DNA from 2 places in the Dermatophilus congolensis genome. Region 2 is predicted to be linked to the other one. Evidence: predicted binding sites of a transcription regulator. Region 2 holds the regulator's gene; the other holds the start of a gene.
The links. Region 2 encodes HrcA, which represses chaperone genes, less so after heat shock. Its sites were predicted from a motif close to TTNGCACTCGNNNNNNNCGAGTGCNAA; they were not measured.
Positions count from the first base shown of each region.

Region 1 (7,748 bases), 690 kb from region 2:
CAGCATGAGCGGGGTGCCACGCCCGCGCATCTCACCCGCGGCCGTGGGCCGGGTGACCGGCCGACTTCACGAAAAGTCGCTCACCTGGCGACTCCTCGCCGTCCTCGTCGTGCTCCTCGTCGTGGCGCTCACTCTCACGAGCCTGGCGACCAGCGCAATCATGCGCCGCTATCTCGTAGACCGCACCGTCGAGGAGCTCCGCACGGCAGCCGCACCCGTGGCTGAACGCGTGCTCCCCCAATACATGAATCGCAAAAACGACATTGACGTCCCCAGCACCTACGTCGTGTCGTTTATGAACACGGCGGGACGTCCTGTAGCGACCCTGGTCCCCTCGGGCATTGACGCTGAATCCGTCCCCGACATGCCCCGCCTGACCACTCGCGACGCCCGCGTCAGCTCCGCCGAACCGTTCATCCTTTCCTCGCCCAACGCATCCAGCCCTGCCTGGATCGTCGTTGCTGGACAAATGAGTAACGCCTCAGGCACCTACGCTGTGGCTACCTCCCTGGCCGGTGTGGAACAAGCCATCAACAAAACCATCGCAGCATCCTTTACCGTCAGCATGCTGCTCGTTTTGGGCTGCGTTTTCATCGGCTGGATAGGGTTCCAGCGCGCTTTCCGGCCACTACGCACCATCGAAGACACCGCCGCTGCGATCGCGGCAGGCGATCTATCACGACGCGTCCCCGAAACACGCGCACACGACGAAGTACAAAGCCTTTCCCGCTCCATCAACGCGATGCTCGCTCAAATCGAGGAGTCCTTTCGTATCCGCGAAGCTGGCGAACAGCGCATGCGACGCTTCGTCACCGACGCATCTCACGAACTGCGCACTCCCCTTGCAACAGTCCGCGGCTACGCAGAGCTCTATCGCCAAGGCGCTGCCTCTTCTCCTGAGCAAACAGCAGCCGCCATGAGCCGCATCGAAAATGAAGCCACACGTATGGCCGGACTCGTCGACGATCTGCTCACCCTCGCCAGACTCGACAACGCCCGCCCCATGAACATGAGCGTCGTTGACCTCACCGTTCTGTCTGCGGACGCCGTACAAGATGCCCGAGCACGCGACCGCGAACGCGAAATCCGTCTCCTGTCCATCGATGACGGTGACCTCGTGCCCACCGAAGTTGTTGGAGATGAAGCACGCCTGCGCCAAGTTGTCACCAACCTCGTCGCTAACGCCCTTTCCCACACTCCTGCAGGAAGCCCCATCGAAGTGGCCGTTGGAATACACCAACAACGAGCTCGCGTTGAAGTACGCGACCACGGACCAGGCATCGAACCCGAAGTCGCCGGCAAAGTCTTCGAACGCTTCTACCGCAATGACCCAGCCCGAGGCCGTAAACCCAGCGGCGGATACGGGCTCGGACTGGCTATCGTCGCCGGACTCATTGAAGCGCATGGAGGACGCGTCGGTGTAGCACCAACCCCTGGCGGAGGAGCTACTTTCGTTTTTGAGCTTCCTATTGCAGCCAATAGCAACACAGAGGCAGAGCACCCAGCCTCACAAACTGAAACAACTGCCACACGGGCTCGACGCCCTGTACGTCGACTCCTCACACCACGACGCCACAACACTGGAGGAACGGATGGCTAACGAACCCACCAACGCCCCCGGTCAGGAAGGGCCCAGTACCGGGCCAAACCAGGCTCCGGGAACCACGTGGCACGGCTCCGACACCTCGTCAGCGCCGTGGAAAATGGACGCATCCAAAAACTGGGACGCCCCCGGCGCTGACCCAAACCAAAGCGACGACACAGCAGAGAAAAAAGACGACGCCGCGACCAACCGAGCTAAAAAGCGCCGCGCAACCCTCTTCATCGGTATCGGCGCCGTGGTGCTCGTCGCCGCCCTGGCAGGACTAGCTCCCGCTTACCTCAGCGGACGCAACACCGCCGACGGCACTAAAAACCCTCCTGCTCAAAGCGATCAATTCCACTCCCAACCCGGACCGATCCAGCAAGCTTCCGGCTCTGCACCCGACTGGACCGCAACCGCCGAAGCAGTCGCCCCCAGTGTCGTTTCCATCACCGTCAACGCATATCAAGGAAACGCTCAAGGCTCGGGAGTGATCCTGGACAAAGAGGGCCACGTGGTCACCAACCACCACGTCGTGGCTGACGCCGTCAACGGACGCGGACAGATTTTCATCACCCTCAACGACAAACGCACTCACAAAGCAACCGTCGTCGGCTCGGACCCCAGCACCGACCTAGCCACCCTCAAAATGGTCGACGTCCCCTCCGACATACGCCCCATCACGCTCGGAGATTCTGACCAACTCAAAGTCGGTGTACCAGTCATGGCCGTCGGTAACCCACTAGGTCTGTCCGGCACCGTCACCGAAGGCATCATCAGCGCCCTGGATCGCCCGCTCATCACCAGCGGCAAACCTAACTACGCTGAGGCCACTATCTCTGAAGACGTCATCACCAACGCCATTCAGACATCTGCAGCCATCAACCCCGGTAACTCCGGAGGCGCACTGGTCAACGCATCCGGCCAGCTCATCGGCATTAACTCCTCCATCGCCCAAACCCAACAAGGCGGTGGAAACATCGGCATCGGCTTCGCTATCCCGGTCAACGCTATGAAAAACATCGCTTCCCAGCTCATCAAGAACGGCCACGTCCAACACGCCTTCATTGGAGTCAGCAGCCAGACCGGAAACGTCCCCGAAGGGGAAGCTCAACGCGCCGCAGCCCTGGTTGCGGAAGTTACACCCAATAGCCCTGCAGCCGAAGCCGGTATCCGCCGCGGCGATGCCATCGTCGCGATCAATAACGAGTCAATCGACGGTAAAGAGGCTCTCGTCGCACAAGTGCGCGACCACCGAGCAGGCGAACAAGTAACCCTGACCATCGTGCGCGGAAAACAACGCCAAGACGTTCAGGTCACTCTCGGTAGCCGCCCGCAAGACACAGAGGACAACGGGTAAGACACCTCACATTTAAAGGCCGGAAGCCCTAAAACAGGAGCTTCCGGCCTTTTCTATGCCTTAGCAGCCACCCACCCGCAGGTAGGGTTCGATCCGTCGCAAAGACACAACCAGAAACACCAAGGACACTCACCACACCACTAGCTCTTTCCACACAGAAAGTCCCCTTCCCGATGACCTCCCCATCCGCTTCACCCGCGAGCGCCATCCCTAACCGGTGGATCATCCTCGCCGGTGGCATTCTCGTTCAGCTTGCTCTCGGAGCTATCTACGCCTGGAGCACATTCGGTAAAGCTCTTCAAGCTGCGCCATCTGCTATGCACCTGTCTGCAGTGCAGGCGGCGCTTCCTTTCGAGTTGGCGCTCGGAATGATCTTCATCGGCACCTTCGTTGGCGGGCGTATCCAAGACGCCCGCGGCCCCCGCATCGTCGCTGTGGTGGGCGTTGTTCTCTACGCCATTGGGATCATCATCAGCTCATTCGCGACCACCCCCGGGGACCTATGGCTCCTTCTGATCGGATACGGTCTCATTTCTGGGCTTGGCCTGGGCATGGCCTACATCGTCCCGATTGCTCTACTGCAGAAATGGTTCCCTGATAAGGCCGGTCTTATTACCGGTTTAGCTGTCGCTGGGTTCGGTTTTGGTGCTGTTATCACCTCACCGGTGGCGCAAATGCTCATCGAGAGTGATCCGGTTCATCCCACAGCGCCTTTCCTACCTCTGGGGATTGCTTATCTGATTTTTGGTGTCTTGGGATCGCTAACTTTCGTTAACCCTCCCAGCGGATGGCGTCCTGCTGGAATGCCTGTTCCAAGCAACGAAACCACGAACTCCACTGCACGTGATTTCACCGTTAAAGAGGCGCTCTCTACACCCCAGTGGTATCTACTGACACTTATCTTGACTTTGTCGACCACTGCAGGAATCACATTGGTTTCAGGTGCAGCCGCAGCAGCAGCAAACATTGCCGGTTACAGTGCCGCCGCAGCAGCAGCCCTGGTTGGAATCATGGGGCTTTTCAATGGGGCTGGCCGCATTCTTTGGGCTGCACTGTCAGACCGTGTAGGCAAGATGAACGCTTTTGTCGGCATTCTCGCGCTGCAGGGAATTTGTTTGATTCTGATGCCTCACCTGGGCACCTCAGCAGCTGCTTTCGCGGTGTTGGCTGCCATTATCTACACCTGCTACGGCGGTGGTTTCGGAGCTATGCCCTCTACTGCAGGTAAGTTCTTCGGACTTACACACAGCGGCAGTATTTACGGGCTCATGCTTGTCGCGTGGTCTTTAGGGGGAGTCGGTGGCCCGTTGCTTTCTTCGGCGCTCATCGGTGGTGACGCGGAGAAAAACTACATGCTCGGCTACACCGTCATCGGCGTGATCGCTCTTGTCGGTGCGGTGATTCCTTTCCTCACCAAGCCACCGAAGGTGCACGCGGACAGCACCATTTAATTGTTCGTGACATGGCTGAGGGCCCATACCTTGTCGGTATGGGCCCTCAGCCATGTCACTTAGGCCTAGCGCGAGGCTAAGACCTCACGACACGATTAGGCCGGTGGGATCAGAAGCCCATGCCGCCCATGCCGCCCATGCCATCCATGTCAGGCGCGCCAGCGGCCGGGGCTGCCTTCTCCGGCTTGTCGGCCACGACTGCCTCTGTGGTGAGGAAGAGCGCAGCGATAGATGCTGCGTTCGACAGTGCGGAACGGGTGACCTTGGCTGGGTCGATGATTCCCTCAGCAAGCAGGTCAACGTACTCACCAGAAGCGGCGTTCAAGCCCTGGCCTGCAGGAAGGTTGCGCACCTTCTCCACAACAACGCCGCCTTCAAGGCCAGCGTTGACAGCGATCTGCTTCAAGGGAGCCTCGGCAGCAACACGGACGATGTTCGCACCCGTGGCTTCGTCGCCTTCCAAAGAAAGCTTGCCGAACGCGGCATCGGTGGCCTGCAGAAGCGCCACGCCACCACCAGCGACGATGCCTTCTTCCACAGCGGCCTTGGCGTTACGCACAGCGTCTTCGATGCGGTGCTTGCGTTCCTTGAGCTCAACCTCGGTAGCAGCACCAGCCTTGATGACAGCCACACCACCGGCGAGCTTGGCAAGACGCTCCTGCAGCTTCTCGCGGTCGTAGTCAGAGTCGGAGTTCTCGATCTCAGCGCGGATCTGCTTCACGCGGCCAGCGATCTGGTCTGCGTCGCCGCCACCTTCAACGATGGTGGTCTCATCTTTGGTGATGACAACCTTGCGCGCACGACCAAGCTGGTCAAGCTCGGTGTTTTCGAGCTTGAGGCCAACCTCTTCGGAGATGACCTGGCCGCCGGTGAGAATTGCGATGTCGGAGAGCATCGCCTTACGGCGGTCACCGAAACCGGGAGCCTTAACTGCCACGACGTTGATGATGCCGCGGATCTTGTTCAGCACCAGAGTGGCGAGTGCTTCCCCCTCGACGTCTTCAGCGACGATGAGCAGCGGCTTGCCTGCGCCCTTGGCCTTCTCCAGAACCGGGATGAGGTCCTTGATGGAGCCGATCTTGCTGTTGACGATGAGCACGTAGGCGTCCTCGAGGACAGCCTCCATGCGCTCGGTGTCTGTGACGAAGTAGGCGGAGATGTAGCCCTTGTCGAAGCGCATACCCTCGGTGAGCTCGAGCTCCAGGCCGAAGGTGTTGGACTCCTCGACAGTGATGACGCCTTCTTTGCCGACCTTGTCCATGGCTTCGGCGATCATCTCACCGATCTGGGCGTCAGCTGCGGAGATGGACGCGGTAGCAGCGATCTGCTCCTTGGTCTCGATCTCCTTGGCCATCGCGAGCAGTTCCTCGGAGACAGCGGCCGTGGCCTTCTCGATACCGCGCTTGAGGGCCATCGGGTTGGCGCCAGCGGCGACGTTGCGCAGGCCTTCCTTCACGAGAGCCTGAGCGAGGACAGTAGCGGTCGTGGTGCCGTCACCGGCAACGTCGTCGGTCTTCTTGGCGACCTCTTTGACTAGCTCCGCACCGATCTTCTCGTACGGGTCTTCGAGTTCGATCTCCTTAGCGATGGAGACACCATCGTTGGTGATCGTGGGGGCGCCCCACTTCTTCTCGAGGACAACGTTGCGGCCCTTAGGTCCGAGAGTGACCTTGACTGCGTCAGCGAGCTGGTTCATGCCCCGCTCGAGTCCGCGGCGCGCTTCTTCGTCGTAGGAAATGATCTTGGCCATGTTCGGTGGTTCCTCCCACACGAGCGGTTCTGGGTGGACCGGGCGGTGCCCGCGACGGACGACTCTTGCCTTCTCTGACGCCGTTTCGTAAGAGAAGGGCCTGAGCCTCACCGAGCCGGTCCTTCGTTCATTCCCCTCTGCACCGTCGGGCGACTCCGGGAGCCACCGCTGCGCGGAGCTCTTATCACTCGGACGATGAGAGTGCTAACTCCATGATTAGCACTCGACCCCTGCGAGTGCAAACGGTGAACGCCGATAAAAAGAACGCGCCGCCAGCCTTAACTAGCATCTCCACCACCGCTCACCGCTCACCCCAACGCCAAGCGCACACCCAGCCCAATCATGAGCACACCGATAGCAACGTCGATCATCTGCCACAAGCGCCGATTATGGGCATAGCGCCCCAGCAACTGAGCCCCGTAACCCAACACCGCAAACCAAAAAACGCTCGCCACAATCGCACCTATACCGAACAACCACTTGCCCTCGGCCCCATGGGCGTTAGCAATAGAGCCCAACATGAGAATGTCCAAGTACGCGTGCGGGTTGAGCCAGCAGATAGCCATCGTGGTCCACACCATTGCCATCGCTCCCCGAGCGCCCTCATTAGCAGCAACCAGGCCACTAGAAGCACGCGCTGCCAACAGAGAACGCACACCGAACGCCACTAAATATGCGGCACCCAGCCAGGTAACCACTGTCACCAACCCCGGGGTGCTGCTCACCAAAGCACCAACCCCAGCCACTCCCGCAGCAATAAGCAGCGAGTCAGACACCATGCAAATAACCGTCACAAGCGTGACGTGACGACGCGTCAGTCCAGTACGCAGCAAGAAAGCGTTCTGGGCTCCAATAGGCAGGATGAGAGCAAGGCCAGTGAAGAAACCGGTAAGAGCAAGCGGCATGAACCCAAGGTATGCAGCCGGTGAGATAAAGAAAAACAAGTTTCTCTTCAGAAACTTTAGAGTTACTTCATGAGGCTCGACCTGGACCGACTCAACACACTCATCGCCATCCTCGAAGAAGGCGCATTTGACGCCGCCGCACACACACTCGGCATCACCCCCTCAGCTGTCAGCCAGCGCATCCGAGCCCTGGAATCCGACGTCGGCCACATCCTCATCATCCGATCCACCCCATGCACCGCCACCCCAGCCGGACACGTACTCGTCCGCCTCGCCCGCCAAATGCGCCTGCTCGAAGCCGAAGCACTTGCCACACTCCACGAAGACACCGGCAGACCCACCGAACTACCACTAGCCGTCAACGCCGACTCCCTCGCCACCTGGCTCATCCCAGCCATGCACGACATCGCTCACCTGGACATACTTCTGCACCTAACCATCGCCAACGAAGAAGTGACCTCCGAACTCCTACGCACCGGCGATGCCCTCGGCGCAGTCACCAGCGACCCCACGCCCGTCCAAGGCTGCTCCACCACCCCCCTAGGAGCCATGCGCTACATCCCCGTAGCCACTCCATCCATCGTTGAACGCCACACCACACGCAACGGCTTCGACTGGAACTCAGCACCATCCATCCGCTACGACGCCGACGACCGCCTCCAAATACGCGTCATCGAAAGCCAAGGAATCACCCCCAGCA
Region 1 is NZ_LT906453.1:1,030,507-1,038,254, reverse strand. Features, by position in the region: gene CKV89_RS04455 (response regulator transcription factor) at 1-8, shown strand, start outside; gene CKV89_RS04450 (sensor histidine kinase) at 53-1,600, shown strand; gene CKV89_RS04445 (S1C family serine protease) at 1,593-2,942, shown strand; gene CKV89_RS04440 (L-lactate MFS transporter) at 3,116-4,393, shown strand; gene groL (chaperonin GroEL) at 4,503-6,143, opposite strand; gene CKV89_RS04430 (LysE/ArgO family amino acid transporter) at 6,452-7,048, opposite strand; gene CKV89_RS04425 (LysR family transcriptional regulator ArgP) at 7,118-7,748, shown strand, end outside.
Region 1: the regulator HrcA is predicted to act here: its motif matches at 6,325-6,351, upstream of groL (chaperonin GroEL).

Region 2 (7,748 bases):
GGAGCCGAGGATGTATAGGGGTACGTGTGTCCCGTGGCCAGGGATGGCTTTGACGCCGTGGATGGGAGTGGTGTCGCTGAGGAATCCGGCGAGTTCTTGTACGTCGTGGGGGAAGTTTTCGGCTGCTCGTGGGTCGCGGCGCAGTGCTTGCAGGGTGAGGGGGTCGGTTCCGGGGGCGCGGCCTAGGCCTAGGTCGATACGTCCGGGGTGTATTTCGGCCAGGGTGCCGAATTGTTCGGCGATTGTGTAGGGGGTGTGGTTGGGCAGCATGATGCCCCCGGCCCCTAGGCGGATGTGGTTGGTGTGGGCGGCGATGTGCGCGATCAACACTGCTGGTGTTGAGGAGGCGATGCTGTGGAAGTTGTGATGCTCGGCGTACCAGATGCGGTGGTATCCGAGTGTTTCTGCGGTGTGGGCGATGGTGACTGATCGGGCGATGGCATCTGCTGGGCGTTCTGCGGCGCCGATGGTGCAGAAATCAACCAGGGATAGTGGGATGCGTGGCACCGGGTGGGGTCTTTCTCGTTGGTTGTGCGCCTGGGGTGGGTCACATGGTTGGTGGGGTGTTCCAGCGTTGTTGGCATGAGAGTGCAGCGATGGCCGCTGGTCCGGCGCTGGATGCGCGTAGAACATAGCGTCCCATGTGAACTGGGGTGGCTCCAGCATCGGTGAGCATGTCGATTTCTTCGGGGCTGATGCCACCTTCGGGTCCAACGAATAGGGCGATGTTGCCGCTGCTTGGCAGGCTGATGGTGGTGATGGGGGTGGTGGCGTCTTCGTGCAGGACCAGGGCCAGGTCGGCGTGGCGGGCGATGTCGCCGAGGTGGTTGCTGGTGCTGCTTACGTGGGGTTGCACGGTGGGGGTGTGGGGGCGGCGGCTTTGCTTAGCGGCGGCTTCTACTTGGGATTGCCATTTGCGCAGCGCTTTTTCGGCCCGTGGGCCTTTCCACTGGACGATGGCGCGGCGTGATTGCCACGGAATGATTTCGTCGACCCCCAGCTCGGTGGCGGCTTCAATCGCTTGGAGGTCTCGGTCACCTTTGGCGAGGGCTTGGACGAGGATGAAGCGGGGGCCTGGGTAGCTGTCGTTGGTGATGGTGGTGACGCGGGCGGATAGTTCGGCCTCGGTGATGGTAGTGACTTCGGCGTGGGCGACTAGGCCTGATCCGTCTGCTAGGAGAATGTTTTCCCCTTCAGTGGTGCGTTTGACGGTGACGGCGTGGTGTTTTTCGTCTCCGGTCAGGGTGAGGGTGTCTCCGGGGGCGGTGTGGGTGAGGGATCCGGTGGGGAGTCGGTACATCGCCGCGGTCATGTCGGTTTCCTCTCAAGCAGTGTTCTGCCCTCTGCATCGGGTGGATGCAGAGGGCAGAACAGGTGGGTCATTTGCCGCGGAACGCGTCTCGGAGTTTGCCGAAGAGGCCGTGGTTTTCTTGGATGGCTCCGACTTTTCCTTGGGGCTGTTCTTCTCCGCGCAGGGCTGCTAGGCGCCAGAGCAGGTCGGTTTGTTCGGCGTCCAGGCGGGTGGGGGTGTCGACAATTGTTTGGATGAGTAGGTCGCCGCGCCCTTGGCCACGCAAGTGAGTGACGCCGTAGCCGCGCAGAGTTTGCACGTCTCCGCTTTGGGTTCCTGGTTCGATACGTACGTCGAGGTTGCCGTCCAGGGTTTCCAGGGAAATGGTGGTTCCCAGGGCTGCGGCTGTCATGGGTACGTGGAGTTGGCAGTGCAGGTCGTCGTTGCGGCGGCGGAAGGTGGGATGCGCGCGCACGGCGATCTCGATGTATAGGTCCGCTGCGGGGCCGCCACCGATGCCGACTTCGCCCTGTCCGGAGAGCTGGATGCGGGTGCCGGTGTCGACGCCTGCGGGGACTTTGAGGTTGAGGGTGCGGCGGGTTCGTACGCGTCCTTCACCGGAGCATTCGAAGCAGGGATTGGTGATGAGTGTTCCGTATCCCTGGCATTTGGTGCAGGGGCGGCTGGTCATCACTTGGCCGAGGAAGGAGCGCTGTACTTGCTGTACTTCGCCGGCTCCGCCACATGCGTCACAGATGACGGGTTTGGTGCCGTTGGCGGTTCCTTCGCCGTGGCAGGTGCCGCATTTTTCGGCTGTGTCGACGACGATTTCTTGCTCGCCGCCGAACACAGCGGTGGCGAGGTCAATGTCGAGGCGGACGAGAGCGTCTTGGCCGCGTTGCACTCGGGAGCGTGGCCCGCGGCTGGCGCCGGTGGCGCCGCCGAAGAAGGCGTCCATGATGTCGCTGAAGCTGAAGTTTCCTGCGTAGCCTTCACCGCCGGAGGCGTAGGGGTCGGCGCCAGCGTCGTAGGCCTTGCGTTTGCTTGGGTCGCCGAGGACGTCGTAGGCCTGGCTGATTTTTTTGAACTGTTCTTCAGCGTCGGGGCCAGGGTTGACGTCTGGGTGAAGCTTGCGTGCTTTGCGCCGGTAGGCCTTCTTAATTTCTTCGTCGGAGGCTCCGCGCTCGACCCCGAGGTCGGCGTAGTAGTCGTTCACCAATCAGCCCTTCTTGTCCTGGGGGACATATCGGTTTTCACGTCGCTGGGGCGAGCGCTTGTGGCGTTCTCGCCATGTGTGTGTCCTCTGTGCACGGTGGCGTGGGAAGAGGGTTCGGGTCTCATGACCCGAGCATTCGTGAGACATAGTTGGCGACCGCGCGGACCGCAGCCATGGTGCCCGGGTAATCCATGCGGGTAGGACCGATGACAGCCAGTCCTCCGAGGGTATCGGTACCGACGCCGTATCCCGTGCCGACCACAGATGTTGATGCGAGTCCTTCGTGTGGATTTTCTTGGCCGATGCTGACGCCCACCGCGCCAGCGGGGGCGCCTTCGGCGAGGGATCCGAAGAGCCGCAGTAGCACCATGTGTTCTTCGAGCGCTTCGAGGACGGGGCCCACGCTTAAGGGGAAGTCCGTTCCGAAGCGGGCAAGGTTTCCTGTCCCGACCAAGAGCACACGTTCTTCGCTCTCTTCGACGAGTGCCTCGTTAAGGACACGTAGCAGCGCCTCGACCAGGGTGTGTTCGGGACCGATGTTTTCTTCAAAGTGTGCGCGCAGCGCCACGGCTGCTTCCGGCAGGAGGCAGCCGACTGAGGCAGCGTTGATGCGGTCACGTAAGTGGCTGAGGTTTTCTGCGTTCCAGGTGTGGTCGATGTCCTCGGGCAGGTCGATGCGTCGCTGCTCGACGCGGCCAGAGTCGAGGATGAGCACGAGCATGACGCGCTCGACTCCTAGGGGCAGGAGTTCGATGTGTTGGACGCGAGAGCGAGTGAGCGAGGGGTATTGCATGGCCGCGACCTGGCGGGTCAGGGAAGCGAGCAGGCGTGTCGTGCGTTCCACTACGTCATCCAGGTCCACGGCGCCTTCCAGGAATCCGGCGATGGCGTTTTTTTGCGCCGGGGAAAGTGAACGGGTCTGGGCTAGACGGTCTACGAAGAGGCGGTATCCCGCATCGGCGGGGATACGCCCTGCGCTGGTGTGGGGCGCGGCGATGAGGCCTTGCTCTTCCAGAACTGCCATGTCGTTACGGATGGTCGCAGCCGACACGCCCAGGGCGTGTCGATCGAGAAGGGATTTGCTGCCGACCGGTTCGGAGGTGGCCACGTAGTCCTCGATGATGGCTGACAAGACCGTCAACCTGCGATCGGTGTTCATCCACTCACCTCCTGAAACAGTCCGACGGGTCACCGTCGTGTGGGCGGGGCCGCCAATCAATGACTCCCTTTGATGTTGGCACTCTGATCGGTCGAGTGCCAACTCGGTGCGCCCCTACGATGGTCGCGTGCGCGAATTCCCCCGATCCCGTTCCCCCCATAAATCTTCCGCCCCTGCCGCTGCGAGCCGGGAACGATATTCCGGTGACATCCTCGCGCACAAACACACTCCCCCGCGAGGAAGATCCACACAGACACCCGCAGAAATCGGTTTGGTCGTCGAAGAAGTAGCCTCCGGCTGGGTCGGAGCGATCACGCGGGTACAAAAAGCAGGCGGCATGCAGGTCGTAGATCTAGAAGATCGCCGCGGTCGCATCAAAGCTTTCCCTCTGGGCCCCGGCTTCCTCATCGACGGCTCCCCCGTCACTCTCACCGCCCCCACCCGCAACACCGCTAAACGCAGCCGCGCATACACAGCCAGCGGCAGCCGCGCGCTCGCTCAAGCTCGCGCCCGCGTCGCACTAGGCTCGCGCATCTTCGTCGAAGGACGACACGACGCTGAACTAGTCGAAAAAGTGTGGGGAGATGACCTACGCGTCGAAGGAGTAGTCGTTGAATACGTCGGCGGAATCGACGACCTCAACGGCATCATCACCGAGTTCGCCCCCACCGCACAGCGACGCCTCGGCATCCTCGTAGACCACCTTGTTCCCGGCAGTAAGGAATACCGACTCGTAGAAAAAGCCCGCACCCTCCAGCCCTGGGCCAACCACGTTCACATCGTCGGCCACCCATTCGTCGACGTGTGGCAGTCAGTCAAACCCGCTCGTGTCGGCCTGCGCGCATGGCCCACCATCGAACGCGGCACCGACTGGAAACGCGGCATCCTGGCGGCACTAGGCCTACCCAACAGTGACCAAGCCGACATCGCCCGCGGCTGGCAAGCAATCCTGACTACGGTACGCAATTACGAGGATCTCGAACCGCAATTCCTTGGACGAGTAGAAGAACTCATCGACTTCGTCACCGCCCCAACCGACACCGAAAACTGAAACCCTCAGGCCCCGACTCCTCACAAAGCCGCGCCCCACGTAACCACACAGGTTACGGTTACGTAGCCGCAGCTTCAGTCGGTACCCGAGTGCAAATCTGGAGGCCTACATGATCGGAAAGCAACTCGCCACCGACTCCCTTGAGTCCGGCTCCGTCGCCAGACACCTCACCTATTGGGACACCTCCATTCCCGCCAAAATCGAAGCCACCGCGGCCAAACTTCCCGAACGCGTCTGCATCGACTTCATGGGCACCGCGCTCACCTACGAAAAACTCAGCGAACACGTATCCCGCGTGGCCGCTGGCCTGCTCAAACTCGGCCTCCGCAGCGGCGAACGCATCGCCATCCTGCTGCCCAACTGCCCCGAAAACATCATCGCCACCCTGGCAGCCCAACGCATCGGCCTAGCCGTCGTGCAACACAACCCCCTCTACCCCACCGACGAACTCGAACCCATGTTCCTCGACCACGGCGCCCGCGTCGTCGTCGCCTGGGACAACTCCCTACCCGCCGTCATGCCGCTACGCCAACGCACCGGCGTTGAACACATCTTCGGCGTCGACATCACCCGATCCCTCCCCCTCCCCAAACGCCTCGCCCTACGCCTCCCCCTGGCAAAAACCCGCTCCATGCGCTCGCAGTTAACTGCTGGTGGGCTCATGCGCGGGTGCGCATCCTGGGAATCGTTATTCCGACACGGAGCATTGCCCTCCACACACGGCTACCCCGCCTCAGATGCCACCGCCGTGATCATGTACACCTCAGGAACCACAGGCCGCCCTAAAGGCGTGCCGCTCACGCACGCCAACCTGCTAGCTAACTGCAAGCAAGGATTGGAGTGGACGGGACTCACTTTAGGGACCGAAACGTTCCTGTCGGTACTGCCCATGTTCCACGCATTCGGTCTCACACTGGGCTCTTTCGCTGGTTTGTGCGCAGGTGCCACCGTCGTCACCCTGCCCAGCCCTGACCCAGGCTTGATGGTCGGAGCCATGAAACGCCGCCCAGCAACCTTCCTCGTTGGAGTGCCGCCGCTGCTGGACGCCTTCCTCAAAAAAGCCAAAGAACGCCACGTACGGCTGCAATCGCTGCGCACCACATTGTGCGGCGCCATGTCACTGCCACCAGAGTTCGTCGCCAAATGGGAAAAAGCCACCGGCGGGATGCTCGTCGAAGGATACGGACTCACCGAAACCTCACCGGTAGTAGTAGGCAACCCCCTGGATTCTCGACGCCGCGCAGGCAGCATTGGTCTGCCCTTCCCCGACACTGAAGTGCGGATCGTTGACCCCAAAAACCCACAGAATGACGTCCTCGAAGGCGAAGAAGGCGAACTGATCGTCCGCGGACCACAGGTGTTCTCCGGCTACCTCAACAAGCCACTGGAAACCGCTGAAGCTTTCGTTGACGACTGGTTCCGCACCGGCGACGTCGCGCGCATCATCGACGGATTCATCGTCCTGACCGGCCGCCTCAAAGACATCATCATCACTGGCGGCTTCAACGTTTCTCCACTTGAAGTCGAGGACGCGCTGCGCCGCCACCCTCGTATCCGAGACATCTCCGTCGTCGGGATCCCAGGCACACGACGCGGCGAAGACGTCGTCGCCGCGATCGTTCCCGAGGGAGAACTGCCCAGCAACGAAGAACTCCGTGCTTGGGCCAAACAGCACCTAGCTGCCTACAAAGTCCCGCGCAGGTTCGTTTCTGTTGAAGAGCTACCCATCAACGCCATGCGTAAAGTCGTGCGCGCCGAGGTCGTGGCACTCATCCAACGCACCGAAGCCGACACCACAAAAGCCTGACCCCCAAATCGTGTTGTGGCGCCCCACCCTAGGCAGGGTGGGGCGCCACAACACGATTCTTTAAACACCTGCGCTAATAGCCAAGCATCCGCCGCAAAACCAAGTCAGCCAACAAACGTCCCCGGTCAGTGAGCACCACCCTAGGGTCAGCATCAGCTAATGCGTCCTCACGCAGCAGCCCCTCCTGAGACAACTGCCTAGCCACCTGCGGACCAGCAGTAAACCCTGAATCCAGCACCGACAGCGGCAGCCCTTCAGCCAGGCGGATACCAAGCATGATTTTTTCAGTAACACGGGCTTCTTCATCCAGCACCTCACGCGCCGCAGCCGGCGAACGGCCTTCCTCTAACGCAGCTGCATACGCGGCCGGATACTTCACATTCCACCACCGCACACCACCAATATGGCTGTGCGCTCCTGGCCCCACTCCCCACCAGTGCCCGTCATGCCAGTAGCCCTCATTGTGGCGACCGCGCCCCACATCATTACGTGCCCAGTTGCTCACCTCATACCAGCGGTACCCAGCAGCAGCGAGCGCCCGGTCTGCCATCTCGTATTTGGCTGCCTCATCGTCATCATCGGTGGGGGCGACCGCACCGCGGCGCAATGCCGCGCCCATCGCGGTGCCCTCTTCGATCACCAATCCATAGGCAGAGATGTGATCTGGTTCCAGGGCAATCGCCGCATCCAGGGACACCTGCCAGTCCGCCAGGCTCTCCCCCGGCGTGCCGTAAATCAGGTCAAGGCTGGTCACCAAACCCGCATCCTTGGCTGCGGCGATAGTTGCCTCAACGTTGTCGGGAGTGTGGGTGCGGTCAAGCGTTTCTAGAACATGCCTAACTGCCGACTGCATCCCCACACTGATGCGGGTTATCCCCGCATCAGCCAATCGCGCCAACGATTCCGCGCTCGTTGTGTCTGGGTTGGCCTCGACCGTTACCTCTGCGCCATCGACCAGCCCGAATCGGGAACGGATCGCATCGAGCAATGTCACGATGTCCTCAGCAGCGAGCATCGTGGGGGTGCCTCCGCCGAAAAAGACTGTGTCCACTGGCCGTAAAGCTTTGCCTGTTCCAGCAAGAACCCGCGCAGACAAGTCAATCTCGGTAACTGCGGCAGCAACGTAACGGCGCATCTGCTCCTGGCCATCGACACCGGCAGATGGAACGTATGTGTTGAAGTCGCAATAACCGCATCTGCGGTAGCAGAACGGCACATGCAGGT
Region 2 is NZ_LT906453.1:1,722,610-1,730,357, reverse strand. Features, by position in the region: gene CKV89_RS07375 (LLM class flavin-dependent oxidoreductase) at 1-507, opposite strand, end outside; gene CKV89_RS07370 (16S rRNA (uracil(1498)-N(3))-methyltransferase) at 548-1,312, opposite strand; gene dnaJ (molecular chaperone DnaJ) at 1,380-2,507, opposite strand; gene hrcA (heat-inducible transcriptional repressor HrcA) at 2,629-3,666, opposite strand; gene CKV89_RS07355 (DUF3097 family protein) at 3,875-4,717, shown strand; gene CKV89_RS07350 (AMP-binding protein) at 4,827-6,524, shown strand; gene hemW (radical SAM family heme chaperone HemW) at 6,598-7,748, opposite strand, start outside.